Regions from separate parts of the Janthinobacterium sp. 64 genome, predicted to be linked through region 1. Evidence: predicted binding sites of a transcription regulator. Region 1 holds the regulator's gene; each other region holds the start of a gene.
The links. Region 1 encodes sigma-54, which starts transcription at its own class of promoters, with help from an activator protein. Its sites were predicted from a motif close to TGGCANGNAANCTGCTTT; they were not measured.
Positions count from the first base shown of each region.

Region 2: the regulator sigma-54 is predicted to act here: its motif matches at 1,938-1,955, upstream of CLU91_RS19645 (beta-propeller fold lactonase family protein).
Region 3: the regulator sigma-54 is predicted to act here: its motif matches at 1,568-1,585, upstream of urtA (urea ABC transporter substrate-binding protein).

Region 1 covers NZ_PHUG01000001.1:4,266,015-4,269,292, forward strand. Annotated here, with positions in the region: gene lptB (LPS export ABC transporter ATP-binding protein) at 1-655, shown strand, start outside; gene CLU91_RS18775 (RNA polymerase factor sigma-54) at 660-2,138, shown strand; gene hpf (ribosome hibernation-promoting factor, HPF/YfiA family) at 2,208-2,570, shown strand; gene CLU91_RS18785 (enoyl-CoA hydratase/isomerase family protein) at 2,706-3,278, shown strand, end outside.
Region 2 covers NZ_PHUG01000001.1:4,464,295-4,467,572, reverse strand. Annotated here, with positions in the region: gene adh (aldehyde dehydrogenase) at 1-664, opposite strand, end outside; gene CLU91_RS19645 (beta-propeller fold lactonase family protein) at 917-1,873, opposite strand; gene CLU91_RS19640 (TonB-dependent receptor family protein) at 2,079-3,278, shown strand, end outside.
Region 3 covers NZ_PHUG01000001.1:1,646,084-1,649,361, reverse strand. Annotated here, with positions in the region: gene CLU91_RS07185 (transglutaminase-like domain-containing protein) at 46-645, shown strand; gene CLU91_RS07180 (DUF4349 domain-containing protein) at 662-1,450, shown strand; gene urtA (urea ABC transporter substrate-binding protein) at 1,638-2,891, shown strand; gene urtB (urea ABC transporter permease subunit UrtB) at 3,032-3,278, shown strand, end outside.

The DNA of each region.
Region 1 (3,278 bases):
CGGCGAAGTGGTGGGGCTGCTGGGCCCGAACGGCGCCGGCAAAACCACCTCGTTCTACATGATCGTCGGCCTGGTGCCGTCGGACGGCGGCAGCATCGATATCAGCGGCGTGGACATTTCCCGCCTGCCGATCCACCGCCGCGCGCAGATGGGCCTGTCGTATCTGCCGCAGGAAGCGTCCGTCTTCCGCAAGCTGACGGTGGAAGACAATATCCGCGCCGTGCTGGAAATCCAGACCGTTGAAGGCCGTCCTTTGAAGAAGGCCGAGATCGAAGAGCGCCTGGATAAATTGCTGGCCGACTTGCAAATTGAAAAGTTGCGAGAGAACCAGGCGCTGTCCTTGTCGGGTGGCGAGCGCCGCCGCGTGGAAATCGCCCGCGCGCTGGCCACCGACCCCCGTTTCGTGCTGCTCGACGAGCCGTTCGCCGGCGTCGACCCCATCGCCGTGATCGAGATCCAGCGTATCGTGCGCTTCTTGAAGGAGCGCAATATCGGTGTGCTCATCACCGACCATAATGTGCGCGAGACGCTGGGTATCTGCGACCGTGCCTACATCATCAACCAGGGCTCGGTGCTGGCGTCGGGACGCCCCGACGACATCATCGCGAACGAGTCGGTACGCCGGGTCTATCTGGGCGAACACTTCCGTATGTGAGCCAATGAAACAATCATTGCAGCTGCGCACTTCGCAGCACCTGGCACTGACGCCGCAGTTGCAGCAATCGATACGCCTGTTGCAATTGTCTACCCTGGAATTGCACCAGGAACTAGAGCAACTGCTGACGGACAATCCCTTGCTCGAACGCCTGGACGATCCGCTCGACCATTCGCTGCGCCTGCTGTCCGACGGGGCCCTCAGTTCCACGGCCGCGCCGGCCGAAGCGCCGCCCCAGCCGCCAGGCCAGGAGGCGCCTGCGGCGCCGGCCGAAGCGGAAGCCTTTGACGGCGAGGCGGGCGAGGGCCCGGCCGCCGCGGACGGCGGCGACAGCGACTGGAGCGAGGCGAGCCGCGGCAAGGCGCCCGACGATGAGGATTCGCGTCCGCAACTGGAGGCCCATCACTGCACCCTGCGCGAGCACCTGATGGAGCAGATGCGCGTGACGGTGCTCGAATTGCGCGACCGCGCGCTGGTCGAGCTGATCATCGACGCGCTCGACGACAATGGCTACCTGGAAGAGTCGCTCGACGACATCCTGGCGCGCCTGCCGGAAGAGCTGGAAATCGACGCCGACGAACTGCGCACGGCCTTGTCGCTGCTGCAAAGTTTCGATCCGCCCGGCGTGGGCGCGCGCAATGCGTCCGAATGCCTGGCGCTGCAGATCAAGCGTTTGCCGCACGTCGCCATGGTGACGCGGCGCATGGCCCTCGTCATCGTGGAAAAGCACCTGGCCTGGTTTGCCCAGCGCGATTTCAACAAGCTGAAAAAAGCCCTCGATTGCGACGAGGAAGACTTGCGCGAAGCGCAGACGGTGATTCGCCAGTGCAATCCGCATCCGGGCGCCGTGTTCGCCTCGGATGTGTCCGATTACGTGGTACCCGATGTCGTCGTCAAGCGCGCGCGCAATGGCTGGCAAGTCACCCTGAACAATGACGTCATGCCGCGCCTGCGCGTCAACGCCATGTACGCCAACTTGCTCAAGCAGGGCAAGGGCGAGGGCGCCATGGGTGCGCAGTTGCAGGAAGCCAAGTGGCTGATCAAGAATATGCGCCAGCGCTTCGACACCATCCTGCGCGTGGCACAGGCGATAGTAGAAAGACAAAAGAACTTTTTCTCGCATGGGGCCGTTGCCATGCGCCCCCTTGTGCTCCGTGAAATAGCTGATACACTAGGTTTACACGAGAGTACTATCTCGCGGGTAACAACTCAAAAGTACATGCTGACCCCGCACGGCATGTTCGAGTTGAAATATTTCTTTGGTAGCCACGTCGCCACCGAAGCGGGGGGCGAAGCGTCATCGACGGCGATACGGGCATTGATCGTGCAACTGACAGGAGCAGAAGACCCTAAAAATCCTTTATCCGACAGTAAGATTGCGGACATGCTGGGGGAACAAGGCATGGTGATTGCGCGACGTACTGTTGCCAAATACCGGGAAGCGTTGAAAATTCCGCCAGTGAGCCTGCGTAAGTGTTTGTAAGTTTTTTTCGGTTCCTCTGCGGGCCGGACAGGATGGACCGCACGAACCCGATCATCTTTAGGAGTGTGTATGAATCTCACCATCAGCGGACATCATCTCGAAGTGACACCAGCCATCCGTGAATACGTACAAACGAAGCTGGAGCGCGTGAAACGTCATTTCGATCAAGTCATCGATATCGCCGTGATTCTGACCGTGGATAACCTCAAAGAGAAAGAAAAACGTCAAAAGGCTGAAGTCAACCTGCGTCTGAGTGGCAAGACTGTCTATGTGGAAAGCCTGGCGCACGACCTGTACGCCGCGATCGATACCCTGATCGACAAGCTCGATAGGCAAGTGATGAAATACAAAACCAAAGTGCAAGGGCACGGTAAAGAGGCGATCAAGCATCTGCCAGACAACTCCGAGGAAGACGCCGTCGTCGCCGTTTAAGGCCACCCGCTTCCAGCAGTTGTGATCAACTAAGGGCGCACATCTTGCGCCCTTTTTTGCGCCCGTACCTGTCGAACGCAATCTTCCCCGCGCAAGGGCTAGAATGTTTGCACTTTCACTTCTTTCCTGCCTGCCATGAGCGACTTCGTCCAGACCTCCATCCGCAACCGCACCGGGCACATCGTGCTCGACCGTCCGAAAGCCTTCAATTCCCTGTCGCTGGAGATGGTGCGCGCCTTGAGCGCGACGTTGCTGGCCTGGCGCGACGATCCGCAGGTGGACGCCGTGGTGATCCGTTCCAGCAGCGAAAAAGCCCTGTGCGCCGGTGGCGACATCCGTTTCTTTTACGATGCGGGCCTGGCCACGCCGCAAGGCGGCAGTGCCTTGCTGGAAGATTTCTTTACGGAAGAATACGCCTTAAATCATGTGATTCATTTCTATCCGAAACCGTATATCGCCGTGATGGATGGCGTGGTGATGGGCGGCGGCATGGGCGTGGCGCAAGCCGGGCCAGGCAACCGCCTGCGCATCGTCACGGGCCGCACGCGCATGGCCATGCCGGAAGTCAATATTGGCTTGTTCCCGGACGTGGGCGGCAGTTATTTCCTGTCGCGCCTGGCCGGCCAGCTGGGCCTGTACCTGGGCTTGACGGGCCTGACGATCAACGCGGCCGATGCCCTGTACACGGGGCTGGCCGATGTCTACCTG
Region 2 (3,278 bases), 200 kb from region 1:
CCAGGCCGAAACCGTTGATGATGTTCAGCACGCCCGGTGGCAGCAAGTCGCCGATCAGTTCGATCAACACCATGATGGACGCCGGGGTTTGCTCGGCCGGTTTCAAGACGACGCAATTGCCGGCGGCCAGGGCTGGTGCCAGTTTCCATACGGCCATCAGAATCGGGAAATTCCACGGAATGATCTGGCCCACGACACCGAGCGGCTCGTGGTAGTGATAGGCATAGGTTTCCGCATCGATTTGCGCGACGGAACCTTCCTGCGCGCGGATGCAGCCGGCAAAATAACGGAAATGGTCGATGGCCAGCGGAATGTCGGCATTCATCGTTTCGCGGATCGGCTTGCCGTTGTCGATGGTTTCCGCCGTGGCAATCAGGCTCAGGTTTTGTTCGATGCGGTCGGCGATGCGGTTCAGGATATTGGCGCGCTCGGCAGGCGAGGTCTTGCCCCAGGCATCCTTGGCGGCATGGGCGGCGTCCAAGGCCAGCTCGACGTCTTCCGCCGTGGAACGGGCAATTTCGCAAAATGGCAAGCCCGTGATCGGCGTAATGTTAGGAAAGTATTCACCTTTTACTGGGGCAACGAATTTGCCGCCGATGTAATTGTCATAGCGTTGTTTGAAGGGATTGGCTACGCCCAGTTTGCTGATGTCTGCGAGATTCATGTCGTCCTCTATCGGGTTAATTAGAATGGAAATACTTTAATTAAAATCAAACGTCCTGGTACAGATGGGGTGAGTACACGGAGTCTTCCGCAAATGCCGTGCCAGCTCGCCATCCCACTACAAACTTAGCCGCTTTTCCCCCTGTTACAAGGGTGTGGCGTCAATACCGGCGCGCTTTTCAGCGCATGCCCGGGCTTGAGCCGCTGCACAATGGAACAGGTGTACCAGACTGGAACACCTGCACCTGTGTCACTAGCGAATCACCACGCCCCATGGCAATTCGCCCACGGCAATATCGGCCACCTTGCGCGCGCTGGCCGTGTCGATGACGGAAACGCTGTTCGAGCGGCCATTGGCCACGTACAGTTTGCTGCCATCGGGCGTGATGGCCATATTCCACGGACGCTTGCCGACGGGAATGGTGGCCGTGACCTGATGACTGGCGGTGTCGATCACCATCACCGTGCCATCGATACCGTTCGAGACATACACCTGCTTGCCGCCAGGATGGACGGCGATGCCATTCGCATTCTTGCCCGCTGGAATGGTGGCGATGGCCTTGCGCTCGGCCATGTCGATCACATACACGGCATTGACCAGTTCGCACGCCACGTAGGCACGGCCCGAGTCCGGACTGAAACCGATGCCGCGCGGCCGCAGGCCCACGGCGATGGAAGCGACCTGGCGGCGTTGCGCCACATCAATGACATCGACTTGCTCGGCCTCTTCCGCACTGACCAGCAGCCAGCGCCCGTCCGGGCTGAATACGGCATGTTCCGGGTTACGTCCGTGCACCTTGATATCGGCTAGCAAGACGCCCGTCTGGCCATCGAGCAAGGCCACGCTATTGTTTTCCTCGACGGCCACGGCCACATGACTACCATCTTGCGAGGCGCTGACCCCTTCCGGCGACTTGCCCAGCGCCACCGTGCGCACGGGCGTGCCGGTCGCGTTATCGATCAGCAACAAGGCGCTGCTGGCCGCATCGGTAACAAACAATTGCCGTCCGCTGGGGTCGGCGGCGATGCCGCGCGGCCGCTTGCCTGCCGCGATCTGGCGCACCACCTGGTCGGTGGCCGTATCGATCACGCTCAAGGTGCCCGATTTTTCATTGGGGACATAGGCAAAAGGAGCGGCCTGGAGGGCGGTGCTGGCGAGCGCAGGCAGCAGCCAGCACACCTGGCGCAAGCGTGAGAAGAAGTTGGGCATAATCACCTTTTCAATGGAAAAACACAGGAAAAGCGCGCGGCATCGGCGCCTCTGAACATTGCTGCATGCAAACGCCGTGCCACCGACACGCGTATAATTTCAGCCCACCAATGGAGACATGGCAGGCATATTGCTTGATACAACTATGCAGACCTGCGCCGCGCACGCGACCAAAGCAGGCTTTTAATCACATTGGAGAATCCGCATGCAGCATCGTTTCCGCTTGAACACCATTGCCAGCCTGTTTGTCGCCGGCAGCGCCACCCTCGCCCCCCACGTTTTTGCCGCCGAGGCAGCTGACCTGGCCAACGGGCAACTGATGGATACGGTGGTCGTCAGCGGCAGCCGCATCGCCCACCCCAGCCAGGAAGTGCCGGCCTCGATCGACGTTGTCGACAGCGCCCGCATCCAGGATGGGCAAATCCGCGTCAACGCGTCGGAAGCGCTGGCCGCCGTGCCAGGCCTGGTTGTGCAAAACCGCCAGAACTATGCGCAAGACTTGCAGATCTCGTCGCGCGGCTTCGGCGCACGCTCGGCTTTCGGCGTGCGCGGCGTCAAACTGGTCAGCGATGGCATTCCTGCCAGCATGCCGGACGGCCAGGGCCAGGCCGCCACCTTCAACCTCGACACGGCAGAACGCATCGAAGTGCTGCGCGGACCTTTCTCCGCCATCTACGGCAATCACTCGGGCGGCGTGATCCAGCTGTTTTCCAGGGATGGGCAAAATCCCCCGTCCGTCGAATTGAATGTAACGGGCGGCAGTTTCGGCACCAGCAAGGTGGACCTGACGGCACAAGGCCAGGCAGGCGGTATCGGCTACGTGCTCGACGGCTCGCGCTTCCGCACGGATGGTTTCCGCGACCACAGCGCCGCCACGCGCGAACAGGCCTTCGGCAAGATCACCGTCAAGCCCAATGCGGACAGCAAGCTGACCATCGTTGCCAACAGCCTGCATCAAGGCAACACGCAAGATCCGCTGGGCGCCACCTGGGCCACGTTTGCCCGCGACTCGCGCGCCGGCGAAATCGATACGACGGATACACAGAACCCGAAACGCACCCTGGCCGAGCGCTACAACACGCGCAAGAGCATCGACCACCAACAAATCGGCGCCACTTATGAACAGTCGTTCGGCGACGACCGCCTGCATGTGATGGTGTATGGCGGCAACCGCGATGTGATCCAGTACCAGGCTTTCAACATCGGTTTCCAGAACCCTCCCTCACACTCAGGCGGCGTGGTCGACTTCCAGCGTCAGTTCTATGGCATCGATACCAATTGGCTGCACGTGAACCAGCTGGCCGGCGGCAAACTGAGCACCACCATCGGCATCGATTACGGCCGCTCCAGCGATGACCGCACCGGCTATGAAAATTACATTGGCAATAGCTTTGGCGTAAAAGGC
Region 3 (3,278 bases), 2.6 Mb from region 1:
CTTCGACTAGAATCGCGCATTATCTTTTTGCATGACCTTGATGCCATGGTTACCGACTTTTCCTCCTATCTAGGCAGCAGCCTGTATATCGACAGCGACCATCCGGCCGTGCGCGCCAGGGCGGCCGCACTGGCGGCAGGCGCCGTGGGCGACGCGGTCATCGCAGCGCGCTGCTTTGCCTTCGTGCGCGACGAGGTGGCCCACAGCTGGGACTACCAGCGCAATCCCGTCACTTGCCGCGCTTCCGACGTCTTGCAGCATGGCACGGGATACTGTTATGCGAAGAGCCATTTGCTGGCCGCGCTGCTGCGTGCCAACGGCATTCCCGCCGGCCTGTGCTACCAGCGCCTGGCCGTGGGCGAAGCGGGGCCGCCGTTTTGCCTGCACGGCTTGAACGCCGTGTATCTGCAGGACTTTGGTTGGTACCGCATCGATGCGCGCGGCAACAAGGCCGGCGTCGATGCCGCCTTTGTGCCGCCACGCGAGCAGCTGGCCTTTCCCGTGCTGGCGCCCGAGGAACGCGACTTGCCGGAAATCTGGGCGGAACCGTTGCCCCAGGTGATCGCATCGCTGACCGGCCATGCGACGGTGCAGGACGTGGCGGCGCACTTGCCCGATATTGAATTGTTGCCTCTGCAAAAATAATCCAAAGAAAGAAACCATGAAAAAAATCTGTATTGGCTTGATCGGCCTGATGCTGCTGGCCGGTTGCGGCGGCAAGGGCGAGAGCGGTGGGCAGTCGAGCGCCGCGCGTCTCGATGGCAAGGAAAAGGGCAGCGAGTTTCTTGCCTATGAACATAATGTCAGCGTCGATACGAATGAGGCGCAAGTGCGGCCCCTGTATGAAAAAGTGGTCGCCGCCTGCAAGGCCGACACGGAAAACGGCTGCTTGCTGCTCGACTCCAGCCTCGACAGTGGGCGCTATGTGCATGCGCGCATCAGCATGCGCGCCAAGCCGGCCGGCATCAAGAAGCTTGTCGCGCTGGTCGCGGCCGAAGGCGACGTCACCAGCCAGGGCACCAAGGTGGAAGACCTGGGCCGCCCCGTGCTCGACAGCAAGAAACGCCTGGAGATGCTCAAGCAATACCAGGCGCAATTGCAAGACCTGGAAAAGCGCTCGGGCGCGAATGTCGATGCGCTGATCAAGGTGAGCAAGGAACTGGCCACTGTGCAAGTGGAGCTGGAGCAGGCGACGGCGGCCAATGCGCTCTTGATGCAGCGCATCGACACGGACTTGCTGAACGTGGCCATCAGCGCCGAAGGCAAGCAATCGTTCTGGCGTCCCGTCAAGCGCTCGCTGGGCAATTTCACGGAAAACCTGTCGGAAGGCGTGGCCAACGCCATCACGGCCATGGCCTATATCCTGCCGTGGCTGATCGCGTTCGTGCTGCTGTTCCCGCTGGGGCGCAAGGGCTGGCGCCGCTTGCGTGGAGCGCCGCGCAAGGAGTAACTTCTTCGGCGCACCGTTTTACGGCAATTTGAAACCTGGCTGCACAGTCCTTGTGCAGCCAGGTTTTTTTTTCGTGCGGCGGGAGCCGCATGCACCATGGCGGACACCTGCCGGTGCTGGCATGCATTCTGCTTTATCAACATCGTATGCCCAGCTTTGACCCCACGAACCCATCACAGGAGTCCCCATGTCACGACGCATCATCCTGAAAGCGGCCGCCGCCGGCGCATTCGCTCTGGCCACGTCCATCACCATGCAGGCAGCCCTGGCCGCCGATACGATCAAGGTGGGCATTTTGCACTCGCTGTCGGGCACCATGGCCATTTCCGAAACGTCGCTGAAGGACGTAGCCTTGATGACGATCGCCGAAATCAATGCCAAGGGCGGCGTGCTGGGCAAGAAGCTGGAAGCCGTCGTCGTCGACCCCGCATCGAACTGGCCTTTGTTCGCGGAAAAAGCGAGACAACTGGTGGCGCAGGATAAAGTGGCTGTCGTGTTTGGCTGCTGGACGTCCGTGTCGCGCAAATCCGTCTTGCCAGTGTTCAAGGAGCTCAACAGCCTGCTGTTTTACCCGGTGCAATATGAGGGCGAGGAACTGGAAAAGAACGTGTTTTATACGGGCGCGGCACCGAACCAGCAGGCGATCCCGGCGGTGGAATACCTGATGAGCACAGATGGCGGCGGCGCCAGGCGCTTCGTGCTGCTGGGCACGGATTACGTGTATCCGCGCACCACCAACAAGATCCTGCGCGCCTTTTTGAAAAGCAAAGGGGTCAAGGATAGCGATATCAGCGAGGTCTACACGCCGTTCGGCCACGCCGATTATCAAACCATCGTCGCCAACATCAAGAAGTTTTCCGCGGGCGGCAAGACGGCCGTCATTTCCACCATCAATGGCGATTCCAACGTGCCGTTTTACAAGGAACTGGGCAATGCCGGCCTGAAGGCCACGGACGTGCCCGTCGTCGCGTTTTCCGTCGGCGAGGAAGAGTTGCGCGGCATCGATACCAAACCCTTGCTCGGCCATCTGGCGGCGTGGAATTACTTTGAATCCGTCAAGAACCCCGTGAATGCCGCCTTCATCAAGCAGTGGAAAGCCTATGCCGTGGCGCAAAAGCTGCCGAACGCGGGTTCGGTCGTGACGAACGACCCGATGGAAGCGACCTATGTCGGCATCCACATGTGGGCGCAAGCCGTGGAAAAGGCGAAATCGACGGACACGGACAAGGTGATCGCCGCCATGGCCGGCCAAAGCGTCAAGGCGCCATCGGGTTTTACCCTGACCATGGATGCGACGAATCACCACCTGCACAAGCCCGTGATGATCGGCGAGATCAAGGCCGATGGGCAATTCAATGTCGTGTGGAAAACCAAGGAACCGATACGCGCCCAGCCGTGGAGCCCGTTTATCAAGGGGAATGAGGGCAAGCAGAAGTTATGAGTTAGCAGCAGAAAGGCCGGGGTCACTCGCTTCGCGATCGGAATTCGTCCCATTGGGACGAATTCCCCCGACGGAACTCGGCGTTCCCGTCTGACCCCAGATTTCGCTTGGGCTGAAGTAACGATGAGAGGTCTTTCCGCATGCGTCTGCTACGTCGTATTTTGTTATTACTTTGCCTGTTGCCGCTGTCTGCGCAGGCAGCCATTCCTCCCGATCTGCTGAAACCCCTCTCCGGCGACGATTCCGACGCCAGAGTCGCCGCCGTCGCCCAGATCGCCTCCCTGGCCACGCCCGAGGCCGCCCGTGTGCTGCAAGCCTTGCAGGACGACAGCCTGTATGCAGCGCCCGACGGCAAGGTGTACATCGTCGACGGCGAGCAGGCGGTTG